Regions from separate parts of the Rhizobium sp. BK512 genome, predicted to be linked through region 2. Evidence: riboswitches for the same ligand, from Rfam matches in the RefSeq annotation. Region 2 holds a riboswitch; the other holds the start of a gene.
The links. A riboswitch is a leader RNA that binds a small molecule or an ion and turns the genes downstream of it on or off. The one in region 2 is predicted to bind S-adenosylmethionine.

Region 1 (8,981 bases), on a different contig from region 2:
CTCAGCCTGCTGCGCGACCGTCTCGGCCTCGACAAGCTGACCTGTGCCGCCATCGAGCGCAGCGCGATCGCCCGCTTCCGCAAGGGCTAAAGCTTTCTGCTTTTTAACGCAATTCCGGACGCAAAACCGCTGCACACTTTGCTGGAATTGCTCTAGTAGAGCCCGTAAGGGAAATAGCGCAGATAGATTTCCTGCAGGCGGCCGTTGCGCGAGAGTGTTGCCAGCGCATGGTCGATCGCTGCCGTCAACACACTATCGTTCTGGCGCAGCATGATCGTCATCCCCTCGCCCAGGAAATGCTCCGACATATAGGGACCGTCGAACAGGGCGCAGCATTTGTCCGAAGCTGACGAAGCGACCCAGAAGGAAAGCTGTAGTGCATCGGCAAAGGCAGCATCGATCTTGCGCTCCTTCAAGGCGGTCAGCAGCGCTTCCTTGTTGTCGAAGGGCTGAGCCTTGATGGCGGGGAAGAAGGCAGCAAGCATCGCCTCATGCACTGTGCCCTTGACGACGCCGACGGAATGGCCGGCGAGGCCGGCAGCCGTCGTTCCGGTCACGGAGGCGCCTATGTTGCGGACGAAGCGGGCCGGCAGCATCAGATAAGGGCGAGAGAAGAGAAACTCGCGGCGCAACTCGGGCGTGACGGCAAGGCCGGCAATGACGGCGTCACCCTGTAGGCCGGCGAGCGCCTTCTGCAGGTCGGCAAAGGGCAGCGCCTGGATCTGGCACTTATCGGCGATCTCCAGCTCGGTGCAGATCTCGCGGGCGAGATCGACGTTGAAGCCGGCGAGCTTGCCGTTCTGGTCGGTGAAATTGAAAGGCGGGAAGTCCACCGAGGTCAGGAAACGCAGGCGCACGAGCGAGGAAAGGTCAGGCTTTGCCAACCGTTCGCGGGAATCGAAGAGCAGAGGCACGGACAGGCCCGGTTGCTGCGCAAAAGCGGAAAAAACCGACAGCATGACAGCCGAAAAAAGGCAGAGGATGAAAATTCCTACGCGAGCCATAAACGCCGGTTTAGATTGCACCATTATGACCTGCCTAGAGATTACATGCGGGTTTGCCGCTTCCCCGAGCTGTAACAGAATCATCCCGTGTGGGGAATATGGCCGAGCCGTTCTGCCAGCTGCCAGAGGCGTAAACAGAAGGTCTGTTCTGCCTTCAAAGCTGACTTTTCAAGAGCGCCATCCAACACAGATCACTCCGGCATTCTGCGCGGAGCGGTTTTGCGATCTCTGCGACGAGAGCGGCCCGCCCCTCGAAATTAACAGCAATCGCATGCCCTCGTTAGCGCGGAATTAAGCAATATCCGGTCTTATTTGGTGCGACGACACCGACCTCACCGGCCGACCGCATGATGCGCATGTCGAACCTCTCAAGGTATCTCCCGCCACCGAAATACCGAAGAATTGTTCTGCAACAAATGATTTCAAAAGCGCCGGGTTCGCAACACACCCGGCCAATCGGGTGACATTCCATGCTGAAACATCTGAAAATCCGTACAAAAGTCATATCGGTCGTGGCGCTCCTGGGGCTGATCACCATGGCCGGACTGGTCTATGTCATGTCGGAGTTCCGCCAAGCGGACGCGACCTACAGCGCCTTCATCGATCATGAGGCGCTGGCCTCGATGCAGAGCGCTCGCGCGAGCGCATCGGTCGTCGCCTCGGTGCTGCAGGTGAGCCTGCTTGCCGACATGAAGCCCGATACGCCGGCATTCCAAACGGCACTCGCCACGCCGAGCAAGCTGCCGCAGGCACGCGACCGCATGAAGCAGGCGCTGGAGCTTGTACCCAGCCGCAAGGCTGCGATCGATGAAATCCAGGCCGGTATCGATGAAATCGAAACGCTGGCGAACAAGATCATCGAACAGAGCAAGGCCAAGGACAGCGCCGGCGCCCTGGCGAATGTCGCTCTGATCAACGCCAAGCTCAACGCGTTGACGCCGAAGATGATCGCCAACAACGATGCGATGATGACGATGCTCAACGACGGCGGGGACGCGCTTTCGGCTTCCGTCAATGAGCGGATCTTCTTCTGCTTCATTCTAATCGGCATTGCGGTTCTTGCAGCCGTCGGCATCAGCGTGGCCGTGGCGCAGATCGGTATCGCCGGCCCGATGATGCAGCTTCGACTGCGCATGACGCGGCTTGCCGAAGGCGATACCGCAAGCGATATCAGCGGGCTCGACCGCGGCGACGAGGTCGGTCAGATGGCCAAGGCCGTCTCGATCTTCCGTGACAACGCGATCGAACGCGCCCGGATCGAGGCACGCGCCGAAGCCGACCGCAGCCTCGGCGACAACGAACGCCGGGAACGCGAAGCGCAGAAGGCTGCGGAAGCCGCCGATCTCGAGCGCGCGGTCAATGCGCTCGGAGACGGCCTGCGCCGACTCTCTGCCGGCGATGTCGCATCGCATATCGAAACGCCTTTCGTCGCGCATCTCGACGCGCTGCGCCGGGACTTCAACAATTCGATCGAGAAGCTCAACGAGACCCTGCACACAGTCGGCTCCAATGCCCGCGCGATCGGCGCCGGCGCCAACGAGATCCGGTCGTCTGCCGACGAGCTTTCGAAGCGCACCGAACAGCAAGCCGCCTCCGTCGAAGAAACGGCAGCAGCGCTCGAAGAGATCACCACCACCGTAAGAGACGCGGCAAAGCGGGCCGAAGAGGCAAGCCAACTCGTTGCCCGCACCCGCCTTGGTGCCGAAAAATCCGGCGACGTCGTCCGCAAGGCGGTCGCCGCCATGCAGCAGATCGAGCAATCCTCCGTCGAGATCGGCAATATTATCGGCGTCATCGACGATATCGCCTTCCAGACGAACCTGCTGGCGCTGAACGCCGGTGTTGAAGCAGCGCGTGCCGGTGAAGCCGGCAAGGGCTTTGCGGTCGTCGCACAGGAGGTGCGTGAACTCGCACAGCGTTCGGCAAACGCCGCCAAGGAAATCAAGGCGCTGATCACAACATCGGGTACGCATGTGCAGACCGGCGTCAGTCTTGTCGGCGAAACGGGCAAGGCGCTCGACGCAATCGTCCACGAGGTGCAGGAAATCAACCAGCACGTCCATGCGATTGCAGAAGCAGCCCGCGAGCAGTCGACCGGCCTGCAGGAGATCAACACAGCCGTCAACACCATGGACCAGGGCACGCAGCAGAATGCCGCCATGGTCGAAGAATCCACCGCAGCCAGCCATGGCCTTGCCACGGAAGCGGCGGCACTTAACAACCTGCTCGGCCAGTTCCGCCTGTCGGGCACCGGCGGCTTCGTTGCAAGCGCGCCGATCCCGACGGCACCGGCCGCGCCACGCGCCGCCACACGCCCAGCCGCCAGAACGCCGGTCCGCGTTGCCGAAAGCACGACACGCCCGAAGGCTTCGCCTGCCCGCGCGCTCGGCCAGAAGCTCGCCAGCGCCTTCGGCGCGAGCAATGCCGCTGCCCCGTCCAGCAGCCAGGAAGCCGACTGGACAGAGTTCTGAGCAAGCGATCGATTGAATGAGGATGGGCGGCTTCGGCCGCCCATTTTCGTTTCAGGTCTCTGTTCAGACCGGTGGACGCCAGCCGACTTCGACAAGAATGTTACCGGGCGCGGTGCAATAGAAGAGCCAGCCGCCGCGAACGGCGGCAGGCGGCCCTGAGACAGCGGCGCTGTCCGCTGCCAGGCGGGCATGAAGCACATCGACATCCGACCTTTCAGCAAGAATAAAGCCGATATGATAGGTTTGTCGCTGCAGTTCGACCTGATCGGCACCGCCGAATTTTGGCAACGGGCGACTGAGAACGACCTCCGTGCCCTGGTCGTCGTAGAGGATCGCCCGGCCGATCCGTTCGTTCATCTCCCGCAATTCGAGAGCGAAATACCGCCGAAAGAAATCCGCCGTAGCGGCAATATCGGGCACGTAGAAATCAAGATGGTTCAAACGCATGACTGTCTCCTTTGAGAATAAAATCCCGGAGGAGTGCGTCTTTTAACGCTCCGCATGCCGCCGGGACCCCGCATTCGCATGCGGGCCACGTCGCGGGTTCTCGTGTGATACACGGAGCAGAGCTTCCCATGGTGGGAGGGACCGGGCTTACCTTATCCGGTCCTGCCTTTTTCGACATTGCCGCTCTAGCAGATCGGCCCAAGAGCGGCAACATCGCCGGCCGAGTCACATTCGCCAAGCAGTAGGCTGTTGGTCGTAAGCCTCTTCTCGAAGGGTTGAAGACACCGGCGCCGTTTGTGTCGTGAGCTTTCGGCGATTTGAGGTAGAATAGCGCCGTGCTGCGGAAAGAAAGGCATCCAACATGAAACTGATCGCACTTGGCCTGATCAGCGCGCTGGCGCTCGCCGGCTGTACTACCGTCGAGTATAACGGTCCCGGCCTCGAACCCATTCCCGGCAGCATCACCTATAGCGGTCAGCCGCGTTCGAAGCTTACCAAGTCGCCAATCGGCTCGACCTTCCCGCACGATTTCATCGACCAGTTCGGCCGGCAGGTCGAGGAAACCTATATCATTCGCCCGGACCGCACGCTGGCGATTGCGCATCGCCGATACCGGCCAATCACAATTTTCGGAAGAGATTGAGGAGGGAAGCTGGAGCGGGTGAAGGGAATCGAACCCTCGTATTCAGCTTGGGAAGCTGCTGCTCTACCATTGAGCTACACCCGCCAACCGCTTGAGACTTCCAACAGATGACCGCCGCTGTCAAGTCGCGGCGTCACCGCATATCAGATGCGGAAGTGCTTCGAGAGCTTCAGGCCCTGGGCCTGATAGTTGGAGCCAAGACCCGAGCCGTAGAGGCTCGAGGGCTGTTCCTGCATGTGTTCGTAGATCAGGCGGCCGACGATCTGGCCGTCTTCGAGGATGAAGGGCACTTCGTGGCTGCGCACTTCGAGCACGGCACGGCTGCCGCGACCGCCTGCCGGAGCGTGGCCGAAGCCCGGATCGAAGAAGCCGGCATAGTGGACGCGGAATTCGCCGACGAGTGGGTCGAAGGGCGTCATTTCCGCCGCGTAGTGCGGGGGAACGTGTACGGCCTCGCGCGAGACGAGGATATAGAATTCATCGGGATCGAGGATCAGTTCGTTGCGGCCGCGGCTGTAGAGCGGCTCCCAGAAATCGTAGATATCGTGCTGGGCCTTCTTGTCGACATCGACGACGGCGGTGTGATGCTTGCCGCGGTAGCCGATCAGGCCGTCCTTGTCGCCCGTCAGGTCGATCGACAACGCGATGCCGCCGCCGGAAATGTTCGGCTGCTTGGCTGCGACCAGCGTTTCCGTCTCGTGCAGTTTCAGAAGATCCGGCTCACCGAGTACCGATTGGCCGAAACGGAAACGGATCTGCGACAGGCGCGAGCCGCGGCGCACGACGATCGGGAAGGTGCGCGGGCTGATTTCGAGATAGAGCGGGCCGGAATAGCCTGATGGGATCTTGTCGAATTCCTGCGCGTAATCAGTGATGACACGCGTGAAGATATCGAGGCGACCGGTCGAGCTTTTCGGATTGGCCGAGGCAGACATATTGGCCGGCAGATCGAGATGCTCCATCAGCGGCACGATATAGACACAGCCGGTTTCCAGTACCGCGCCTTCGCTGAGGTCGATGACGTGCAGGCTCAGCCGATCAAGCTTGTCGGAAACGAGATGGGACGGGCCAGGCATGAAGCTGGCGCGCACCCGGAAAGCCTTGGCGCCCAGCCGCAGATCCAGGCTTGCCGGCTGGATCTGGTCGCGGTCCAGCTCGCGTTCGCTTTGAAGGCGCCCGGTTTCAAACAGCGCGGCAATTGCGCGGTCAGCCAAAATTCCAGTTTCGCGAGCCATCATGCTCCATCCATATACTCGCGGAGACAAAACCAAAGTCGGGGAATTGACGCAAGCTTAGAACGGCAGTATTGCAAATTTATCCCGTGGTGATTTGGCCGGTCGGCTTGCAGCCACGTTAAACAAGTGGCTAAAAAGACCGGGTTGAAAACCGGTCTGCATTTGCGGCCGGTTTTTTTGTTGTTTGAAAGTGGTGATGGCATGAGCAAGACCTGGCGCCCGGCAACCCAACTCGTCCACGGCGGAACGCTCCGCTCGCAGTATGGCGAGACTTCAGAGGCAATCTATCTCACGCAAGGTTTCGTCTACGATACGTCCGAAGCGGCCGAAGCGCGCTTCAAAGGCGAGACCGATGGTTTCATCTATGCGCGTTACGGCAGCCCCACCAATGACATGTTCGAAAAGCGCATGTGCATGCTGGAAGGCGCTGAAGACGCCCGAGCCACCGCGTCCGGCATGGCCGCTGTTACTGCTGCCATCCTCTGCCAGCTGAAGGCCGGCGATCATATCGTTGCTGCGCGCGCCCTTTTCGGCTCCTGCCGCTGGGTGGTTGAGACGCTGGCGCCGAAATACGGGATCGACTGCACGCTGATCGACGGTCGCGACCTCGAAAACTGGGAAAAGGCTATTACCCCGAAGACCAAGGTCTTCTTCCTGGAAAGCCCGACCAATCCGACGCTGGAAGTTGTCGACATCGCAGGTGTCGCCAAGCTCGCCAACCAGATCGGCGCAAAGGTCGTGGTCGACAACGTGTTTGCAACGCCGCTCTTCCAGAAGCCGCTGGAGCTCGGTGCCCATATCGTCGTCTATTCGGCGACTAAGCATATCGACGGCCAGGGCCGCTGCCTCGGCGGCGTCGTTCTCTCCGACAAGGAATGGATCGACGAGAACCTGCACGACTATTTCCGCCATACCGGCCCGGCCATGTCGCCCTTCAATGCGTGGACACTCCTGAAGGGCATCGAGACGCTGCCGCTCCGCGTCAAGCAGCAGACGCAGAATGCGGCGAAGATTGCCGATTTCCTGGCTGATCAGGGCAAGGTCGCCAAGGTCATCTATCCCGGCCGCAAGGACCATCCGCAGGCCGATATCATCGCCAAGCAGATGTCGGGCGGCTCGACACTCGTCTGCTTCGAACTGAAGGGCGGCAAGGAGGCGGCCTTCGCGCTGCAGAATGCGCTTGAGATCGTGAAAATCTCCAACAATCTCGGCGACTCCAAGAGCCTGATCACGCATCCGGCAACGACCACGCACAAGAATCTGACGGATGAGGCTCGCGCCGAACTCGGCATCTCGCCGGGCACGGTACGCCTGTCGGCCGGTATCGAAGATACGGACGATCTCATCGAGGATTTCGCTCGCGCTCTGGCGAAGGTTTCGGCCTGACATCAAGGCACGGCCGCCGGCAAACGCCGCGGCCGTCGCATTTGCCTTGAAATTAACACTGAGAGTTAGGCTTAATGAACGAAAGGCGGCCCAACTGAAGGTAGTGAGGCCGCGATCACTGTACCGTTTCTTGACGGAAGAGGCCTCGTATAAGATACGGGTAACGTATCCTGACTAAGGTGTAAGGCATGTATCGCGCCCTCACACGAGATATCGAAGTCGTTGTCGAGCCGTTTTATCTGGAGGAGCAATCCGATCCGGAAGACGATCGGTATGTCTGGGGTTATCGTGTGGTGATCAGCAACAACTCCGATATCGCCGTGCGTCTCGTCAACCGCTACTGGAACATTACCGACCAGAACGGGCAGATCGACGAGGTCAGCGGCCCCGGCGTCGTCGGCGAGCAGCCGCGGTTGCAGCCGGGCGATACCTATGAATATTCCTCTGGCTGCCCGCTGGATACGCCATCCGGCCTGATGTTTGGCCACTACCAGATGGAGACGGACGAAGGCGAGATGTTCGATGTCGACATACCCGCCTTCTCGCTCGATTCACCCGGCCTGCTCAGGGTGCTGAACTAAAGCGTAGCCTCGCTATTTGCGACGATGCGTCAATCTTGAGCCTTCAGTCGTCAATCTCTGTTAAAGTTCAAACGGATCCGCGGCGGTCTGAGCATCCGGTTTTGCATCGAATGGATCCTTTGATTGTGGCGGTTTCGGCTGTTTGGCCAGGACAGCGTCAACGGCCTTCTGACAGGCGATCATCTCATCAATAGCCTTGACGGAGTTTTTCAGACTAAGGGCGACTATTCGCTTGCCGTTAAAATCGGCGCGAAAACCCAACTTGACGGCAAACTCGCTAACCAAGTTAGTATCTTTAAAATCAATGCGTAGTCCCTTTTCACCGTTAAAGACCACAGCGCTTGCATCGACAGTCCATTTGGAGCGGTCCAGATAGAGCTCGATCGGGTATTGCTTGCCTTCCTCCAACGATTTCCAATTGTCATTGACCATCAGAATATAAAAGGGATGGTCCTTATCGAGGAAATTGAAGCCAAGACGGAAAAGTGTACGATCCTCAAAGGCCGTCGCAACAAAGCAGGCGCTGCCCAAAGTCAGGTCGGCAGCCACCGTCCAGCCGCCGACTTCTTTCCATAGCATTGTCTCGTCACTGGCGAAGCTCGTTTGCGGCACCGCAGCTATCAGCGCGAGAAGCAAACACAACAGCTTCATTGGCACCCATCCCGTTTTCATAGCCCAACCAATGAAACGCATAGGCACACAGTGACTACCAAAAGTCGAGTCACTGTGCCGCACCATCGCCTGTTTTTATTGGACGTTCTTCCCTTTCAACTGGGAATACTAAGTAAGCTGAGACGCGACCTCGTCCACCGGGAAACGATAGGTCGTGGAGCAGAACTCGCAGGTCACCGCGATCTCGCCGTTTTCCTGACTCGCCTCGATTTCCTCCGCGCTGAAGCCCTTCAGCACGCCGCCGATCTTTTCGCGCGAACAGCTGCAACGATCGAAGACCGCCCGCGGTTCGTAGACGCGCACGCCGCGCTCGTGGAAGAGGCGGAAGAGCAGGCGTTCCGTGCCGACCTGCGGATCGGTCAGTTCGTCGGCATCGACCGTTTCAACGAGCGAGCGGGCTTCCATCCAGGCATCATCCTCAACATGGGCGCGCGTAGCCGTGTCGCCATCGCCGCCATGAAGATCGGGCTGGCGCATACGCTCCGGCGCTTCCGGCAGGAACTGGGCGACTAGGCCCCCTGCCCGCCAGCGGTGACGCGGCT
Region 2 (8,981 bases):
GCGGCCGCCACCGCCATTGACTTGCGCATCGATGAAACCGGCAGACAATATGCCGCCTGCCAACGTCACGACATCGCCCTCGGGCAGATCATTCAGGCCGACGATCGCCTCGACGCGTCCGTCCTTGACGATCAGCGCCCGCTCGTCATGGAAGCGTTCGCCATCGAAGATACGAGCGCCGGTGAAGATCTTGTGGGGCATCAGACGGTCTCCGTCACCTTGAGCAGGTTTGCCGGCTTGTCGGGGTCGAAACCCTTGCGACGCGTGACGGACTCGATCAGACGGTAATAGACGAGCAGCGAAACCAGGGGATCAACGAGACCGTTGCCGGTCGTCGGAACCTGCAGATTAACGCCGGCAAGAGGCTTCGTCGAGAAGGGCACGGTGGTAGCGCCGAGCTTCTGCAGCCGATCGAGGGCCTTCACGTTGTTGTCGAAGGCCGCATCTTCAGGCACGAAGCCGACAATCGGGAAGCCCGGCTGCACCAGGCGCATCGGCCCGTGCATCAGTTCCGCAAGAGAGAAGGCTTCGGCATGAAGGCCGGCAGTCTCCTTGGCCTTCAGCGCAGCTTCGAGAGCAATGGCGAAAGCCGTGCCGCGGCCACCGGTATAGAGCGAGGCGGCGTTGAACAGAACTTCCTCGGCAGCAGCCGTATCGATGCCCGATGTCGCAGCGAGTGCGGCCGGCAGTTTTTCGAGCGCCGCCTGCAGATCGGCCTTGCTGCCGATCGCAGCCGTCACGCCGGTGAGGGCGGCAACAGATGCAATGAAGGACTTGGTCGCTGCAACGCTCTTTTCAGCGCCGGCATTGAGGCCGAGGACGATATCGGCCTGGTTCGCAAGGGGGCTGTCTGTGACGTTGACCACGGCAATCGTCGTTGCGCCGCCCTTCTTGGCCGCATCCTGCAGCGCCACAATGTCAGGGCTCGCGCCCGACTGTGAGACGGTGAAATGGATGCCGCCCTTCAGATGCAGGGGCGCGTTATAAACAGAGGCGATAGACGGGCCGATCGAGGCGACCGGCACACCGCAAGTAATCTCGAACAGATATTTGAAGAAGGTCGCGGCATGGTCGGAAGAACCGCGCGCCGCCGTCGTCACGACGCTCGGGCGAGCGGACGAGAACAGCCGGGCGATTTCGGCGAAGGCCGGCTTTTCCTTTTCGAGCAGGGTGGCGACCACCTCGGGCGACTGGCCCGCTTCCTGCAGCATCAGCGACTGGTTCTCACTCATAGGTCATCTCCAATTCTCAATTCGGCAACGAAGTCATAGGCGTCGCCACGATAGTGCGAGCGGGTGTATTCGACGACACGCTGGTCTTCCAGGCGTGAAACGCGTTCGATCAGAAGCGCCGGCGCACCGGCCTTCACGGCAAGAATAGCCGCCGATGAAGGATCGAGCGTGACGGCGGTCAGGCGCTGCATGGCGCGCACCGGCTTGTGGCCGCTCTGGGCAAGCGCATCATAGAGCGAGCCTTCGCCGCCGGCATCCTCGCCGAGAAATTTGACCGGCACGACGGCGCGTTCGATCGCAAGCGGCAGCCCGTCGGCCAGACGAAGGCGATCGAGCCGCAAAACCGGCTCATCCACACCGAGACCAAGCAGGAAGGATTCTTCCGGGGAGGGATTGTTGATGGTGCGCGACAGGATCTTCGCCGCCGGCGAGCGCCCGCGCGAGCGCATGTCCGCGGAGAAGGAGGAAAGCCGCCACAACGACTGCTCCATGCGCTCCACCCTGCTGGAAACGAAAGTGCCGCTGCCATGGCGCGATTCCAGCGCGCCCGATGTCATGAGGTCGCGATAGGCTGTCCGAACCGTCACCCGGCCAAGCTTCAGGGCTTCCGCCAGGTCGCGTTCGCCGGGCAGCGCTGTTCCGGGTTTCAGCAGACCTTCCTGGATGAGACCGGTGAGCGCCTGTGCCAGCCGCTTGTAAAGCGGTCCAGTCGCCGCCTCGTCGCGCAGCCCACGGCCATTCAGTTCCGCTATCAGACTGGTTCTATCCATGGACACGCAATAGAACCTATTTAGAACCAATCGGCAAGCAGATTCATTCCGCCGAAAAAGAAAAACCCTCGCGAGACACCGCGAGGGTTTCATTGATCTAGGCCGGAAGGCTGAGCTCAGCTCTTCGTGAAGATGTAGTCCGTTTCCTGCCGCAGCACCTCACCGGGACGCAGAACCGCGTTCGGAAAGCCCGCATGGTTGATGGCGTCAGGCCAGATCTGCGTCTCGAGGCAAAAGCCGGCGAAAGGACCATATTTGCGGCCGCCAAGACCAGGCACCGGCACACCGAGTTTGAAACCGGCATAGAACTGTACGCCCGGCTCGGTCGTGCGCACCTCCAGCGAGACGCCGGAGTGCAGGCTGCGGGCAAGCACGACCGAGCGCTTGGCCGTGCGCTCGCGCGAGAAGCAGAAATTATGGTCATAGAGCGCCTGCTCCTGACCGTCGAAACGCTTCATCGGCGCCATCACCCGGAAGTCGAACGCGGTGCCCTCGACGGAGCGGATCTCGCCGGTCGGTATCTGCTTCTCGTTGGTCGGCAGGTAGTGGTCGGCGGCGATCATGATGTCATGCGCCAGTGCATCGTCCCGGCCGTCGAGATTGAAATAGGAGTGCTGGCAGACATTGGCGATCGTCGGCTGATCCGTCACCGTCTCGTAGTTGACCGAAAGCTCGCCGTTGCCATGCACGCGATAGGTCGCCTGGATCGTGCAGTTGCCGGGATAACCGGCGCGGCCATCGGGATCGACGATCTTCAGCACGACACGGTCGCTCTCGTGCTCGACGATCGTCCAGACGAGCGTACCGATATTGTTGCTGCCGCCGTGAAGATGCGTGACGCCCTTCTCGTTCAGTTCGAGCTGGTAGTTCTTGCCGTCGAGCGAAAACTTTCCGTCGCCGATGCGGTTTGCACAGCGTCCCGGCGTCGCGCCGAAGAAGGGCGAATGAGCAAGATAGCCTTCGAAATCCTCGAAGCCGAGGACGAGCGGTGCGTCATGACCCTCCAGCCGCGCATCCTGGATGACCGCGCCCCAGCTCAATACCTTGACCGTCAGTCCGCCGCCGCGGATGACGACACGATGGACGGTCTCTCCGTCCTTCGTCTGTCCGAAAACTTCCCGTTCCAATTTGTCCGCCATGATCGACGCTCACTCCATCCCTAGGATTCAGGAACCGGAACCTGCCCCCATTCGCCGCAAACCGCAACCGGGCAGGGCCGGAAAACAAAACGCCGCCGCAGAAATGCGACGGCGTCATTTCTAAACCTGACTGGTGACGCTCAGATGTCCGAGCCGATCTCTTCGATATCGTAGGATGTCGTCTGGTAGATCTCGTTGATCCAGTTGCCGAAAAGCAGATGCGCATGGCTGCGCCAGCGGTTCTGCGGCGCGATCGCCGGGTCGTTATGCGGGAAATAGTTGTGCGGCATTTTGATCGGCACGCCGGCATTCACGTCGCGGAAATATTCGTCCGAAAGAGACGTGGAATCGTATTCGACGTGATTGAAGATATAAAGCCGCCGGCCCTTCGGCTCGTGCACGAGACAGACGCCCATCTCACTCGATTCCATCAGGATCTCGAGGCCGTCGATCTTCTCGATGTCGGCCCGGCGCACCTCGGTCCAGCGCGACACCGGAACCTCGAAATTGTCGGAGAAACCGTTGAGATAAACGGAAGACGGCTTGAGATTGCGGTGGCGGTAAACGCCGAAGGCCTTTTCCTTCAGCTCATACTTCGGCACGCCGTGGAAATGATAAATCCCCGCCATCGCGCCCCAGCAGACATTCATGGTCGAATGGACATTTGTCTGCGTCCAGTCGAAAATCTGCTGCATTTCCTTCCAATAGGTAACGTCCTCGTAAGGCAGCGTCTCGATTGGCGCGCCCGTGATGATGAAGCCGTCAAACTTGCGGTGCTTCACTTCCTCCCAGGTCTGGTAGAAGGCGAGCAGATGTTCTTCAGACGTATTCTTGGCCTTGTGGTTGCCGACGCGGATCAGCGAGAATTCCACCTGCAGCGGCGAAGCGCCGACCAGGCGCGCCATCTGCACTTCGGTCTTGATCTTGTTCGGCATGAGGTTGAGCAGCCCGATCTGCAGCGGGCGGATATCCTGACGGATCGCCACCGTTTCGGTCATCACCCTCACGCCCTCGTTGACGAGGGTTTCGAAGGCTGGCAGCGTATCGGGGATTTTGATGGGCATTGCGGTCAACTCGATCAAAATAAAAAACCGGCGGCGAAAGAATCGCTACCGGTCCGCACGCGGCCCTTTAGCGACTTATTTAACGTGGCTGCAAGCCGGCCGGCCAAATCACCACGAGACATCATAATTAACGCCAGTGCGCCCGCGAATCAACTGTCAATAAGAACAACTGTCCAAACCATCACGCTTTCTTTATGGGTGGTGGAATCTGTTGATGGACCAGTAACGCCCCCATGGTATTAATGGTGTGATGGGCGATTTTGGAAAAAATAATGAAAACTGACGTCAAAGGGGGGAAGGGCATCCAGAATCAGGACCGGGTGGGATACGATCTCAGCCTGACATATCGGCTTGGAGTGATGTTCTCCGCATTCTGGAATTCGCAGGTCCGCGGCAAGGTCGTCGCGCTTGCGATCCTGCTGGTGGTCATCATCCTGGCGACCGCCTATGGACAGGTGATCCTCAACGAATGGAACGCCCCTTTCTACGATTCCCTTGAGCGTCGTGATCTTGGCGAGTTTTTCCGCCAGCTCGAAGTCTTCGCGATGATCGCCGGTGCGCTGCTGCTGCTCAACGTGCTGCAGGCATGGCTGAACCAGATGACGGCGCTTTACATGCGCGAAGGTCTTTCGCGCGATCTCGTCGATCAGTGGCTGGAGCGCAAGCGTGCCCTCAAACTCTCCACCATCGGCATCCTCGGCGTTAATCCCGACCAGCGCCTGCACGAAGATTCTCGCAATCTCGCTGAAAGCACGACCAACCTCGCCCTTGGCCTCCTGCAGTCGACCATTCTGCTCGTCAGCTTCATCGGCGTGTTGTGGGAGCTTTCGAGCGGCTTCATCTTCCGGATCAGCGGCTACAACTTCACCATCCCCGGCTATATGGTCTGGGCGGCAATCTTTTATGCTGCATCGGCCTCGGTATTGAGCCAGGTCGTCGGCCGCAAGCTCGTCAAGCTCAATGCCGACCGGTTTTCCAAGGAAGCCGAGTTGCGCTTTGCGCTGATGCATGCCAACGAAAATATGCCGGCGATCACAGTGGCGCGCGGCGAAGAGAACGAGCGCAAGCGGATCAACAACGATATCAGCAACGTTCTCGCGGTCATCAAGCGGCTCGCCATGGCCAATACCAACCTGACCTGGGTTTCGGCAGGCTATGGCTGGCTGGTCATCGTCATTCCGATCATCGTCGCCGCGCCCGCTTATTTTTCCGGCGGCCTGACCTTCGGGCAGCTGATGATGTCGGTCGGCGCGTTCAACCAGGTCAATACCGCGTTGCGCTGGTATGTCGCGAATTTCGGCCCGATCGCCGAATGGCGCGCGACATTGATGCGTGTCACCGACTTCCGCCAGGCGCTTCAGGAGATGGATGATGGCTTCGATTTGAAGGATTCCATCGTCTATGAGAAAACCGCACCTGATACGTTGACGCTGAAGGATATCGTCATCGTCGCCAAGCTTGGCGAGGAGATCGATGATTGCGGCGGCTTCCGCTTGCGTGAGACGGACGTGGTGATCAAGGCCGGGGAAAAGGTCATGATCAACGGCGATCACAGCGTGAACCGCCGCCTGCTCTTCCAAGCCATGGCAGGCCTTTGGCCCTGCGGCAAGGGCACGATCGGCCTGCCCCCGATTGACGACATTCTGTTCATCCCCCAGGTCGCCTATGTACCGGGCGGCACGCTGCGCGAGGCAATCGCTTTCCCGGGAAAACCCGAGGCCTTTGATAGGACGGCCATCGAAGCCGCGCTTGAGGCTGCGGGCTTGCATTCGCTTGTAGCCCGCCTTGATAGCCGCGCACGCTGGGACAAGCTTCTCGATGCCGATGAGCAGAAGGCAATCGCTTTTGCCCGCCTGCTGCTCGTGAAGCCGCGCTGGGTCGTTTTCGACGAAGTGCTCGAAGGCATGGAGCCCGAATGGCAGCACACGATGAACAAGCTGCTCACCACCATGCCGGAGACCAGCATGATCTATATCGGCCGTTCGGAAACCTATATGGAGGCACTGCACCCGCGCACGCTGCACCTGCAGGCATTGCCTTCCAAACCGGAGGAGCAATCACCGGCAACCGCGGCCGGATCGAGCGCCGCGGCAGCTCCTGCCCCGGCGCTCTAGCAAAACTCCTGCAAAATGTGCGGCGTTTGGTGTCCGGGAGCTCCGGACGAGCTCACATTGGCGGCGTCACACCATTCACGCCGACGGTGACCTGCGAAGCCGAGATGGCCCCGTCGGCTGCCTTTTCCGCCATGACGATGACACCGGCACCCGGCTTCAGATCAGCTTTCGTCGCTGGAGCAAAGGTGACGATCGGCGTGCCGTCGGCAATCGAGACGGTCTTTTCCTTGCCCTGATAAGTCAGCGTGATCGTATGTCCATTGACGGCCTTCACCGCATTGCTGACGGTCGCATTCGTCATCGAGCTATTCGGCTGCAGATCCCACGGACGGTTGCCTTCTCCGGTGCCTTTCATCGACGCGGGGAAGATCAGTACTTCGATGGCACCATCGGGACCGGTGCCTTTCGGCAGCGAGGCAACTCCGACGAAATCGCCGACCTTGATGTCGTCGACCGATGCATTTTTGATACCGGCGACTTTCCAGCCCGATTTGAGCGCAACCGTCGCATCGCTGCCTTCGCGCGTCTTGACGACAAGGGTATCGCCGTTGAGGCTCTCGATCGTGCCCCGCACGCGCAAGCGCTGGCTTTCCTGCGCACTCGCCGCCTGCGAAAGGCCAAGCACGAGGAAGCTGCTGGCTGCAAGCGCCATGATTATTCTGGTATAGGATTTGCGAGACATGTGACTCTTCCTTATCGCCATTGATCGGCACAATCCCCGGCTGCCGGAAAGCAGTGTATGCCGCGTGTCGCGACACGTGCGAATCAAGGAAAAGTGAGGGAGCGGACCCCGGCAAACCGGTCGTTGCCCGAGTCCGCAGAGACCGCCTCAGCCGGCCGCGGACATATCCATGTACATGATTTCCCAGACATGGCCGTCGGGGTCTTGGAAGCTGCACCCATACATTGGCCCCATGTCGAGGATCGGCTTCCAGGGCTTGCCGCCGGCCGCTAATGCCTTTTTCAAGTAGTCATCCACTTCGCCGCGACTGCCGGCCGAAAGGCAGGTTAGGACTTCCTTACCCTTCGACGTATCGGCGATATCGCCTTCGATGAATTGCTGGAAGTGGGCGTGGGTCAGCAGCATCACATAGATATTTTCCTCGACGATCATGCAGGCGGCATCGTCTGTGGTAAAATTCGGATTGTAGGAAAAGCCGAGCGCCGAGAAGAATTCCTTCGACTTGACGAGATCCTTGACCGGCAGGTTCACGAAAATCATGCGCATGAAAAATCTCCCTTTGGTGTAACGGCGCCATGCCGTTGATCACGTTCGGCTCAAGGACGGACGAAAACCACCCGATCCGACAAACGGAAGAATTTTTTTCGGATCAGCCTTCCAGCTCCTCGCGCAACATTTCGAGTTCCAGCCATTCCTCTTCCATCTTGACCAGACTTTCGCGCAGCTTCTCCATCTCGCCAGCCAGCCGATTGAAGGCCGCCGGATCCTTGGTGAAGAGGTTCGGATCAGCCATCCTCTCCTCCCGCTTGCCAATCTCCGCTTCCGCCTTGGCCATTTCCTTCGGCAGGTTTTCGAGCGCGAATTTCTGCTTATAGGAGAGCTTGCCCTTTGAAGCCGAAGGAGCGGCAGCCGCAACCTCCTGCGCCTTCGGCTTTTCCGCCGCTTTCTCGGCCCGCCTACGCTCCTCGGCCGCACCCTTGCGTTGTGCCAGCATGTCGGAATAACCGCCGGCATACTCGATCCAGCGCCCATCCGGTGTTTCCGGATTGGCAGGCGCAATCGTCGAGGTCACCGTGCGGTCGAGGAAATCGCGATCGTGGCTGACGAGGATGACGGTGCCGACAAAGCCCGTGACGATCTCCTGCAGCAGATCCAGCGTCTCTATGTCGAGGTCGTTGGTCGGTTCGTCGAGAATGAGCAGGTTTGCCGGTCGTGACAGGATGCGCGCCAGCATCAGCCGGGCGCGCTCGCCGCCGGAGAGGTTCTTGATCGGCGTGCGCGCCTGCTCCGGCTGGAACAGGAATTCCTTCATATAGCCGGTCACATGCCGCTGCTCGCCATTGACCAGCAGATTCTCGCCGCGCCCGTCCGTCAGGTAATTGGCAAGCGTATCGTCAGGATTCAGATCCTCGCGCTTCTGGTCGAGGGTGGCGATTTCGAGATTGGTGCCGAGTTTCACCGTGCCGCTGTCAGGCGAAAGCTGTCCCGTCAGCATCTTCAGGAGCGTCGTCTTGCCGGCGCCGTTCGGCCCGACGAGACCGATGCAATCGCCACGATGCACGCGGATCGAAAATGGCGTGACGATCGGCCTGTCATCGTAACTCTTGGTGATCTTGTCCGCTTCGATGACCAGCTTGCCTGATTCCTGCGCGTCGGAAGCACTCGCCTGGACCGTTCCCTGCGGCCCTTTGTGACCGCGATATTGCGCCCGCATCGTCTGCAATTCGCCGAGGCGCCGCATATTGCGCTTGCGCCGCGCGGTTACGCCGTAGCGCAGCCAGTGCTCCTCACGTTCGATCGCCTTGCCGAGCTTGTGCTGTTCCAGCTCTTCCGCCTCCAGCACCTGATCGCGCCAGGCTTCGAAAAACGCAAAGCCCTTGTCGAGCCGCCGCGATGTACCGCGATCCAGCCAGACTGTCGCCGTCGAGACTTTTTCGAGGAAGCGACGGTCATGCGAAATCAGGACCAGCGCACTGCGCG

Region 1: it holds a riboswitch for S-adenosylmethionine, as region 2 does, so the genes downstream of both, FHX06_RS17660 (O-succinylhomoserine sulfhydrylase) here and metA (homoserine O-succinyltransferase) in region 2, are expected to answer to the same signal.

The regions. Positions count from the first base shown of each region.
Region 1 is NZ_JACIAS010000004.1:502,187-511,167, reverse strand. It holds gene FHX06_RS17695 (tellurite resistance TerB family protein) at 1-90, shown strand, start outside; gene FHX06_RS17690 (transporter substrate-binding domain-containing protein) at 153-1,028, opposite strand; gene FHX06_RS17685 (methyl-accepting chemotaxis protein) at 1,475-3,475, shown strand; gene FHX06_RS17680 (VOC family protein) at 3,539-3,922, opposite strand; gene FHX06_RS17675 (hypothetical protein) at 4,284-4,565, shown strand; tRNA gene FHX06_RS17670 (tRNA-Gly) at 4,576-4,649, opposite strand; gene FHX06_RS17665 (2'-deoxycytidine 5'-triphosphate deaminase) at 4,709-5,803, opposite strand; SAM riboswitch at 5,877-5,955, shown strand; gene FHX06_RS17660 (O-succinylhomoserine sulfhydrylase) at 6,002-7,186, shown strand; gene apaG (Co2+/Mg2+ efflux protein ApaG) at 7,375-7,767, shown strand; gene FHX06_RS17650 (hypothetical protein) at 7,828-8,418, opposite strand; gene FHX06_RS17645 (Hsp33 family molecular chaperone) at 8,548-8,981, opposite strand, start outside.
Region 2 is NZ_JACIAS010000007.1:217,733-226,713, reverse strand. It holds gene nagA (N-acetylglucosamine-6-phosphate deacetylase) at 1-201, opposite strand, end outside; gene FHX06_RS24440 (SIS domain-containing protein) at 201-1,232, opposite strand; gene FHX06_RS24435 (GntR family transcriptional regulator) at 1,229-2,002, opposite strand; gene FHX06_RS24430 (aldose epimerase family protein) at 2,119-3,141, opposite strand; gene metA (homoserine O-succinyltransferase) at 3,282-4,205, opposite strand; SAM riboswitch at 4,253-4,330, opposite strand; gene FHX06_RS24420 (ABC transporter ATP-binding protein/permease) at 4,478-6,319, shown strand; gene FHX06_RS24415 (hypothetical protein) at 6,372-7,001, opposite strand; gene FHX06_RS24410 (VOC family protein) at 7,149-7,547, opposite strand; gene FHX06_RS24405 (ABC-F family ATP-binding cassette domain-containing protein) at 7,651-8,981, opposite strand, start outside.